One region of the Sporolactobacillus sp. BBK16-2 genome, then DNA from elsewhere that is predicted to be linked to it. Evidence: a T-box and tRNA genes for the amino acid it is inferred to sense, from the RefSeq annotation. Region 1 holds a T-box; the other holds one or more tRNA genes.
The links. The T-box of region 1 lies ahead of ileS (isoleucine--tRNA ligase). A T-box ahead of a tRNA ligase gene usually reads a tRNA of that ligase, here a tRNA-Ile.
Positions count from the first base shown of each region.

Region 1 (3,414 bases):
ATTCCACCGATTGGCGGCGTCATCGATCTTTCACCGATTATCGCATTTTTTGTTTTACGACTTGCGACTAGGGGCATTTACTACTTAGCCTACCTTTTTGCATGAGGCGTTCATCATGTCCATATATGAGCATTTTAGACCAGAAGAACGCAGCCTGATTGATCATTTCTTAGATCTGAAAGATCGCGTTGCAGAGCAATATGTGCCTAAACGAACTGATTTTTTAGATCCAAGGCAACAGATTATTTTGAAATCGGTGATTGGAGACCAGGAGGACATTCGTCTTTCTTTTTTCGGCGGCTATGATCATGCGGAGCGCGCTCGGGCTTTAATTCTTCCCCAGTATGCTGAAGAAGAAGACAACCCCTTCCAACTCGCCTATCTGGAAGTTCGCTATCCATCAAAATTCGGCTTAATTACCCATCCTCAATTGCTTGGTTCGGTAATTGGAACGGGCGTTTCGAGGGATAAAATCGGTGACTTGCTTGTCAAAGAAGGGAACGCTCAATTTATTTGTGCAAAAGAGTTGGAGAGCTATTTTATGCTCAATCTTACTTCTGTCGGAAAAATGAGTGTTTCCTGCGAACCGATTAAAAGACAAGCACTTTTACATAGTGTTGATGAATGGCAAAATTTTGATGGAACAGTGTCTTCATGGCGACTTGACACTGTCTTGTCTGAAATTTATCATTTGCCTAGAGCAAAGACTTCGGAACTCATTACTAAAGGACTTGCAAAAGTTAATTGGGAAGTCGTAGAGAAACGCGACTTCGAAATTTGCGAAGGCGATTGTTTGTCACTTCGGGGATTCGGCCGCAGTAAAATATTATCAAGCGGTGGCTTGACAAAAAAGAACAAAATTCGTATACAATATGGTAAACTTAAATAAACGAATTGTTTGTAAAATGACTTGGAGGTGACCAGGATGCCATTGACACCCTTGGATATTCATAATAAATCGTTTTCACGCGGATTTCGCGGATATGATGAAGATGAAGTAAACGATTTTCTTGATCAGATTATCAAGGATTATGAAGCTCTGATTCGTGAAAAAAAGGATCTTGAGCAAAAAATTAAGAATTCGGATGAGAAACTGAGCCACTTCTCCAATATCGAAACGACTTTAAACAAAAGTATCCTTGTAGCTCAGGAAACGGCAGAGGAAGTTAAGCAAAACGCGAATAAAGAGGCTAAGCTGATTGTGATGGAGGCAAAGAAAAACGCAGATCGGATCATTAATGAAGCTCTGGAAAAATCGCGCAAAGTCACTTTGAATATTGAAGAATTGAAAAAAGAAGCGAATGTATATCGGACTCGTTTCCAAATGCTGATTGAGGCACAGCTTGAATTGCTTAAAAGCGACGATTGGAAGAGTATGTCCGCGGGAAATGACGACGATAACGAAGAAAATTCGCAAAAAGACGGAATGATTCAGTCACAAGCTTGACGCAAGGCATTTGATTGCATATACTGTCTTACATAAACATTGTTGAGGTCAAGAATCCTAAGATATCGTGGCAATTATATTATTGGCTATTTCTATGAGAGGGAAAGTACTCATTGCAAGGTCACAAAGCGAGCCGGGAGAAGGTGCGAGCCCAGCGCGGACGGCAATGAAGAAAATCACCCTTGAGTTTGGTTCTGAACGCACGGCACTGCCGCGTTAGTAAGATCCGACGTTGATTCGCGTTAAGATAATCATGAGTGGCAGACTTTGTCTGTTATTAGGGTGGTACCGCGGTCCTTCCGTCCCTTTGGGATGTAAGGGCCTTTTTATATAGGGTGTAAAAAAGAAAAACAGAAAGACGATGGAGGCGTTCTACATGGAATACAAGAAGACACTACTGATGCCGAAAACAAATTTCAAAATGCGCGGCAGTCTTCCGACCAAAGAGCCACAAATGCAGGAACAGTGGGATCACGATCATATTTATGAACAATCTTTAAAGGTGAACGAAGGGAAACCAACATTTATTCTGCACGATGGGCCTCCTTACGCAAACGGCAATATCCACATTGGACATGCTGAAAATAAGGTGTTGAAAGACATTATCACTCGGTTTAAGTCAATGACCGGTTATAAAGCTTATTACGTTCCCGGCTGGGATACGCACGGATTGCCGATCGAACAGCAGCTAGCCAAGAAGGGCATTGACCGCAAAAAGATGTCGGTTGCTGAACTTCGCGAAAAGTGCAAAGAATATGCGCTTGGACAGGTAGAACATCAAAAGAAGCAATTTAAAAGACTGGGTGTTCGCGGAGACTGGGATCATCCATATCTGACCTTGCATAAAGAATATGAAGCAGAACAGATCGAAGTCTTTGGTGAGATGGCAAAGAAGGGCTATATCTATAAAGATAAAAAAACTGTTTATTGGTCTCCTTCCTCTGAATCCGCGCTTGCCGAAGCTGAAATTGAATACAAGGATGTCAAATCTTATTCCATTTATGTTGCTTTTCATGTAACTGATGGAAAAGGTGTTCTGAATCCAGATGAAGAGGTCATTATCTGGACAACAACTCCATGGACGATGCCGGCAAACCTTGCTATTGCTGTCAATCCAAAATTTGAGTACAGTGTCGTTCACGTTGCGGATCATAAATATGTCGTTGCAGCTGACTTAGTTGAATCACTGACAAAGACGTTCGACTGGGAAAATCCTCAAGTGCTGCGCACGGTCAGCGGCAAGGATTTGGAAAATGTCGTTTGCCGCCATCCGTTCTATGATCGTCCTTCATTAATGATTCTCGGCGATCATGTGACCCTGGATGCAGGTACCGGCTGCGTGCATACTGCCCCAGGTTTTGGTGCTGATGACTTTTATGTCGGCAAAAAATATGGATTGGATATTCTTTGTCCTGTTGATGATCGCGGCTGCATGACTGAAGAAGCACCTGGATTTGAAGGTATGTTCTATGAGAAAGCAAATGAGCCTGTCATTGAAAAGTTAAAAGAAGTCGGCGCACTGCTCAAGGTCGGCACGTTCACTCACTCCTACCCACATGATTGGCGAACCAAAAAACCGGTCATCTGGAGAGCGACAAAACAATGGTTTGCATCAATTAAGGCTTTTCGCGACGATATTTTAAAAGCGATTCACGAAGTGCATTGGGTTCCGTCATGGGGCGATGTACGCATGACGAATATGATCAAAGACCGTGAAGACTGGTGTATCTCGCGACAGCGCGCTTGGGGCGTTCCGATCCCTGTATTCTATGGCGAAGACGGCGAACCGATCATCACTGATGAAACCACTCAGCACATTGCCGATCTGTTCCGTGAACATGGATCGAACATTTGGTTTCAATGGGATGCGAAGGAATTGCTGCCGGAAGGATTTACATCGGAACACAGCCCGAACGGCATCTTCAAGAAGGAGACAGACATCATGGATGTTTGGTTCGATTCCGGCT
Region 1 is NZ_CM187611.1:1,418,621-1,422,034, forward strand. Features, by position in the region: gene AC6F33_RS07050 (YggT family protein) at 1-105, shown strand, start outside; gene AC6F33_RS07055 (YlmH family RNA-binding protein) at 116-889, shown strand; gene AC6F33_RS07060 (DivIVA domain-containing protein) at 926-1,447, shown strand; T-box leader at 1,533-1,757, shown strand; gene ileS (isoleucine--tRNA ligase) at 1,824-3,414, shown strand, end outside.

Region 2 (3,414 bases), 680 kb from region 1:
GCTGATACCAACATCCGTGTTACGGCTGTATCCTTGAGCCAAATAACCGGTAATCTTATCCTCAGGTATCGGCCCCATCTTGCCGACGTAGAACGGTTTGTCTTTGACATACGTTCTTGAGGAAACATCAGCGGTCTGAATCGTTCCATTAAAATCGTTCAGGTGATCCACTACATCGATATATTCCTTATCAGCAACATTCAAGCCTCTTTTAATAATGTAAGGATTCAAATTGGATGCTTGATTAAATTCATGCTGGATCGCCATAATTTGAACGTCTTTTTTTGAATAGCCCTTTAGTTCGGACTTTGGGACTTTGGATAGAAGCAGCTTGTACAATTGACCTTGCTTCTTTGCGTATTTTTTCTGTTCTGCAGGCGTCAAGTATTTATTATACGCATCACTTAACTTCTTGAATTTGGTAAGGATATAATACTCGCGCTTATCCCTCGTTGAAATGCGGGAAATCGCTTTTCCATCCAAAGTTAAATAGTTGGAAAGCTTTCGAGCAAGTTTCAACCCCTTTTCCGCACTGATTCCGGCATTGCGTATATACACAACCGCCAGTTCAGCTTTATTATCCGCGAGCGTCACCCCGTTCGTATCAAAAATCTTTCCTCGTGCCGATTCAATTCGTGCCGATTGCGTATTGTTATCTTTTGCAAGTGCTTTGTAATAATCTCCTCTGACAATTTGAATGTAGCCAAGTCGGAGAATTAATCCGGCAAACGCCACAAACACGACAAGAAAGAGTATATTCAGCCTCATTGGCAAATTGTGCTTTGTTCCTTTATTTTTCACTGTTTCCTTAGCCACTTCTTCCCCTCCTTGGCGGCAAGTCCCAAGTACATCATCTCTTTTTGATGTGTCATGTACCAGCCATATGTATTCGTTACTCATTCCTATTTTTAGAACACGAAACTAAGATCATTCGGAAAAAAACACAGTGATTTCTGTTCATCAATAAAAATCCAATGTTTCAATAGTTCATGGCAAACCTATGTTTTATTTTAAAGTCGCACCGAAATCCTGTCAAAGAAATATCGCCTGTATTCTGACGTGAAATCGTATTATTTACGTATTTACCATCTTCAAGGTGAATAGAAACTGAGACCTGTCCACCAGACATGAAAACATGATCACGATACCGCATTCCCTATAACCATTTAGCTGAACGTGTTCAATGATATGACGGATGACTTTTATCATGATAAAAAAATGCAAAATCTGCGCAAAATGATTTAATTTTCTCTGCTTTTCTTTGACAATCGGAAAATAATAAAACACCCGGAAGTGCCTTTAAATGGCTACTTCCAGGTGTTTGCAGGATAATACTTATGTATAACCAACGGAGGAAGAGGGATTCGAACCCCCGCGAGCCGTGAAGCCCCTGTCGGTTTTCAAGACCGATCCCTTCAGCCAAACTTGGGTATTCCTCCATGTTAAGTGGTGGACCCTGTAGGACTCGAACCTACAACCGGACGGTTATGAGCCGTCAGCTCTAACCAATTGAGCTAAGGGTCCACGGGCGGTTAGTGGGGATCGAACCCACGCATGCCGGAACCACAATCCGGTGTGTTAACCACTTCACCATAACCGCCATTGTGAAGTGAGGTAAAAAAATAGCGGCGGGGGGGATCGAACCCTCGACCTCACGGGTATGAACCGTACGCTCTAGCCAGCTGAGCTACACCGCCATGGCTCCACAGGTAGGATTCGAACCTACGACCGATCGGTTAACAGCCGATTGCTCTACCACTGAGCTACTGTGGAACAAAATCAGAACAAGAATTAATTTATCACAAGCGCTGAGGCTTGTCAATAAAATCTTTTAATCATTAATGCCTGTCCCAACGACAAGAAATAATATACCATAATTGGTTGTAAATGACAACATCTTTTTTTATAAAAAATCCATACTGTTCAATCACGGTCATAATGCCTTAGCTCTCCCTGTCAACCTGATCAATAAATATACGTGTTCCATCAACAGAGATCACCTTAACGGCAATATCCTTCTCCAAAAAGATACCATCAGTAATTGCACTATAATTTTTTCCATCAATTTTCACCGTGCCAACCGGGTGGAAAGGAGTCATTGTCTTCCCTTCCTTACCAATCAGTTCGTGATAATCACTGTTTATGGAATTATAGCCTTTATCGCTGGAAAGCTTGTCATGCAGCATCAATTTGCCTAAATAATCGCGTTGAGGCAATATTTTTCGAAAGAAAAGCGAGCCGCAGGATCCAATAACAAAGGCAATTCCAACCAGCATGCCATAAAGAAGCGATGGGGTCGGAAGCGCACATCCAAGCACCATGAGTATAAAACCAAATATACCTATGATTCCGGTTGTAAACAACTTGCCGTCAATGATAATGAGGAGCAGACCGCCTACGAGCAATAAAAAGATCCAAGGCGATGCTTGATCCGTAAGAAAATGTAAAAAATAGAAAATAAAAAGTCCGCTACCGGTCAGTGCAAGCAGCCCTTTTGCCTTGACAAGCAATTCTGCGAATAAAAAGCACGCAGCAAGCAAAATGACAATAAACCCTCCCGCTGGGTATGTGAGCAGTTCCATTGCGTTCCTCCTCTTTTATAGAAACAAACCATTTTTCTCTCTTATCTATGTTATGCACATATGTCTTTTTCTTCTATTATCAATTAAACCATACACCATGATTGAGGAAAAGGTTTTAAAAAAAATGTTGGATTTATTTCAAAAAACAAGCATATTAAACAGCAGCCCGGCATATAGATGTTAATAACGCCTTCTTTGGCGTAAATACGTTTTGAACGGAGCAAAAAAGTGATAAAAAAAAGATTCTTCACCATCCTGTTTATTATGATGTGTTGGACAAGCTATGCAGATCTGAGCTCGGGCTCTCTTCCTGCAGGGCAAGCAGCAGCTGAGCCGGCAAGGCCCGCGGCATCTGAGAAAGCAGCGATCGCCTATCAAAGAGTCACTGTTGCTCCCGGAGATACATTGCTCTCAATTACTGAGCGAATCAATGAAAATCAGCAATCAATAGAAAAAGTGCTGAAAGATTTCGCTGTACTTAACCCCTCTGTTGATCCCAACCATCTTCAGATCGGAAAAACTTATGCTTTTCCTAGTTATGACCAGACAGATGATTCATCGGCAGCATCAACTCCTTAATGAATGGGAATCAGTTGTGTAAAGTCTTTCATACGGGTATTATTTCAGGCAAACCGAGCAGATTCATGGTATACTGACCATACTGAAAGATTCACAAATCATTCACTTATTTATAAAGGAGCGAATCGCTCGTGTCTGAAATTACACATCGTACGAAAACGAGAAAAGTCAAGGTTGGCAACCTGACCATTGGCGGATCCAACGAAGTCATTATACAGAGTATGACGACAACGAAAACAAGAGATGTTGCGGC
Region 2 is NZ_CM187611.1:2,098,806-2,102,219, forward strand. Features, by position in the region: gene AC6F33_RS10520 (peptidoglycan D,D-transpeptidase FtsI family protein) at 1-816, opposite strand, end outside; tRNA gene AC6F33_RS10525 (tRNA-Ser) at 1,350-1,439, opposite strand; tRNA gene AC6F33_RS10530 (tRNA-Ile) at 1,448-1,524, opposite strand; tRNA gene AC6F33_RS10535 (tRNA-His) at 1,528-1,600, opposite strand; tRNA gene AC6F33_RS10540 (tRNA-Met) at 1,624-1,697, opposite strand; tRNA gene AC6F33_RS10545 (tRNA-Asn) at 1,699-1,773, opposite strand; gene AC6F33_RS10550 (NfeD family protein) at 1,944-2,582, opposite strand; gene yqfZ (protein YqfZ) at 2,811-3,161, shown strand; gene ispG (flavodoxin-dependent (E)-4-hydroxy-3-methylbut-2-enyl-diphosphate synthase) at 3,293-3,414, shown strand, end outside.
Region 2: it has a tRNA-Ile gene. The T-box ahead of ileS (isoleucine--tRNA ligase) is inferred to sense a tRNA for this amino acid. The anticodon was not compared.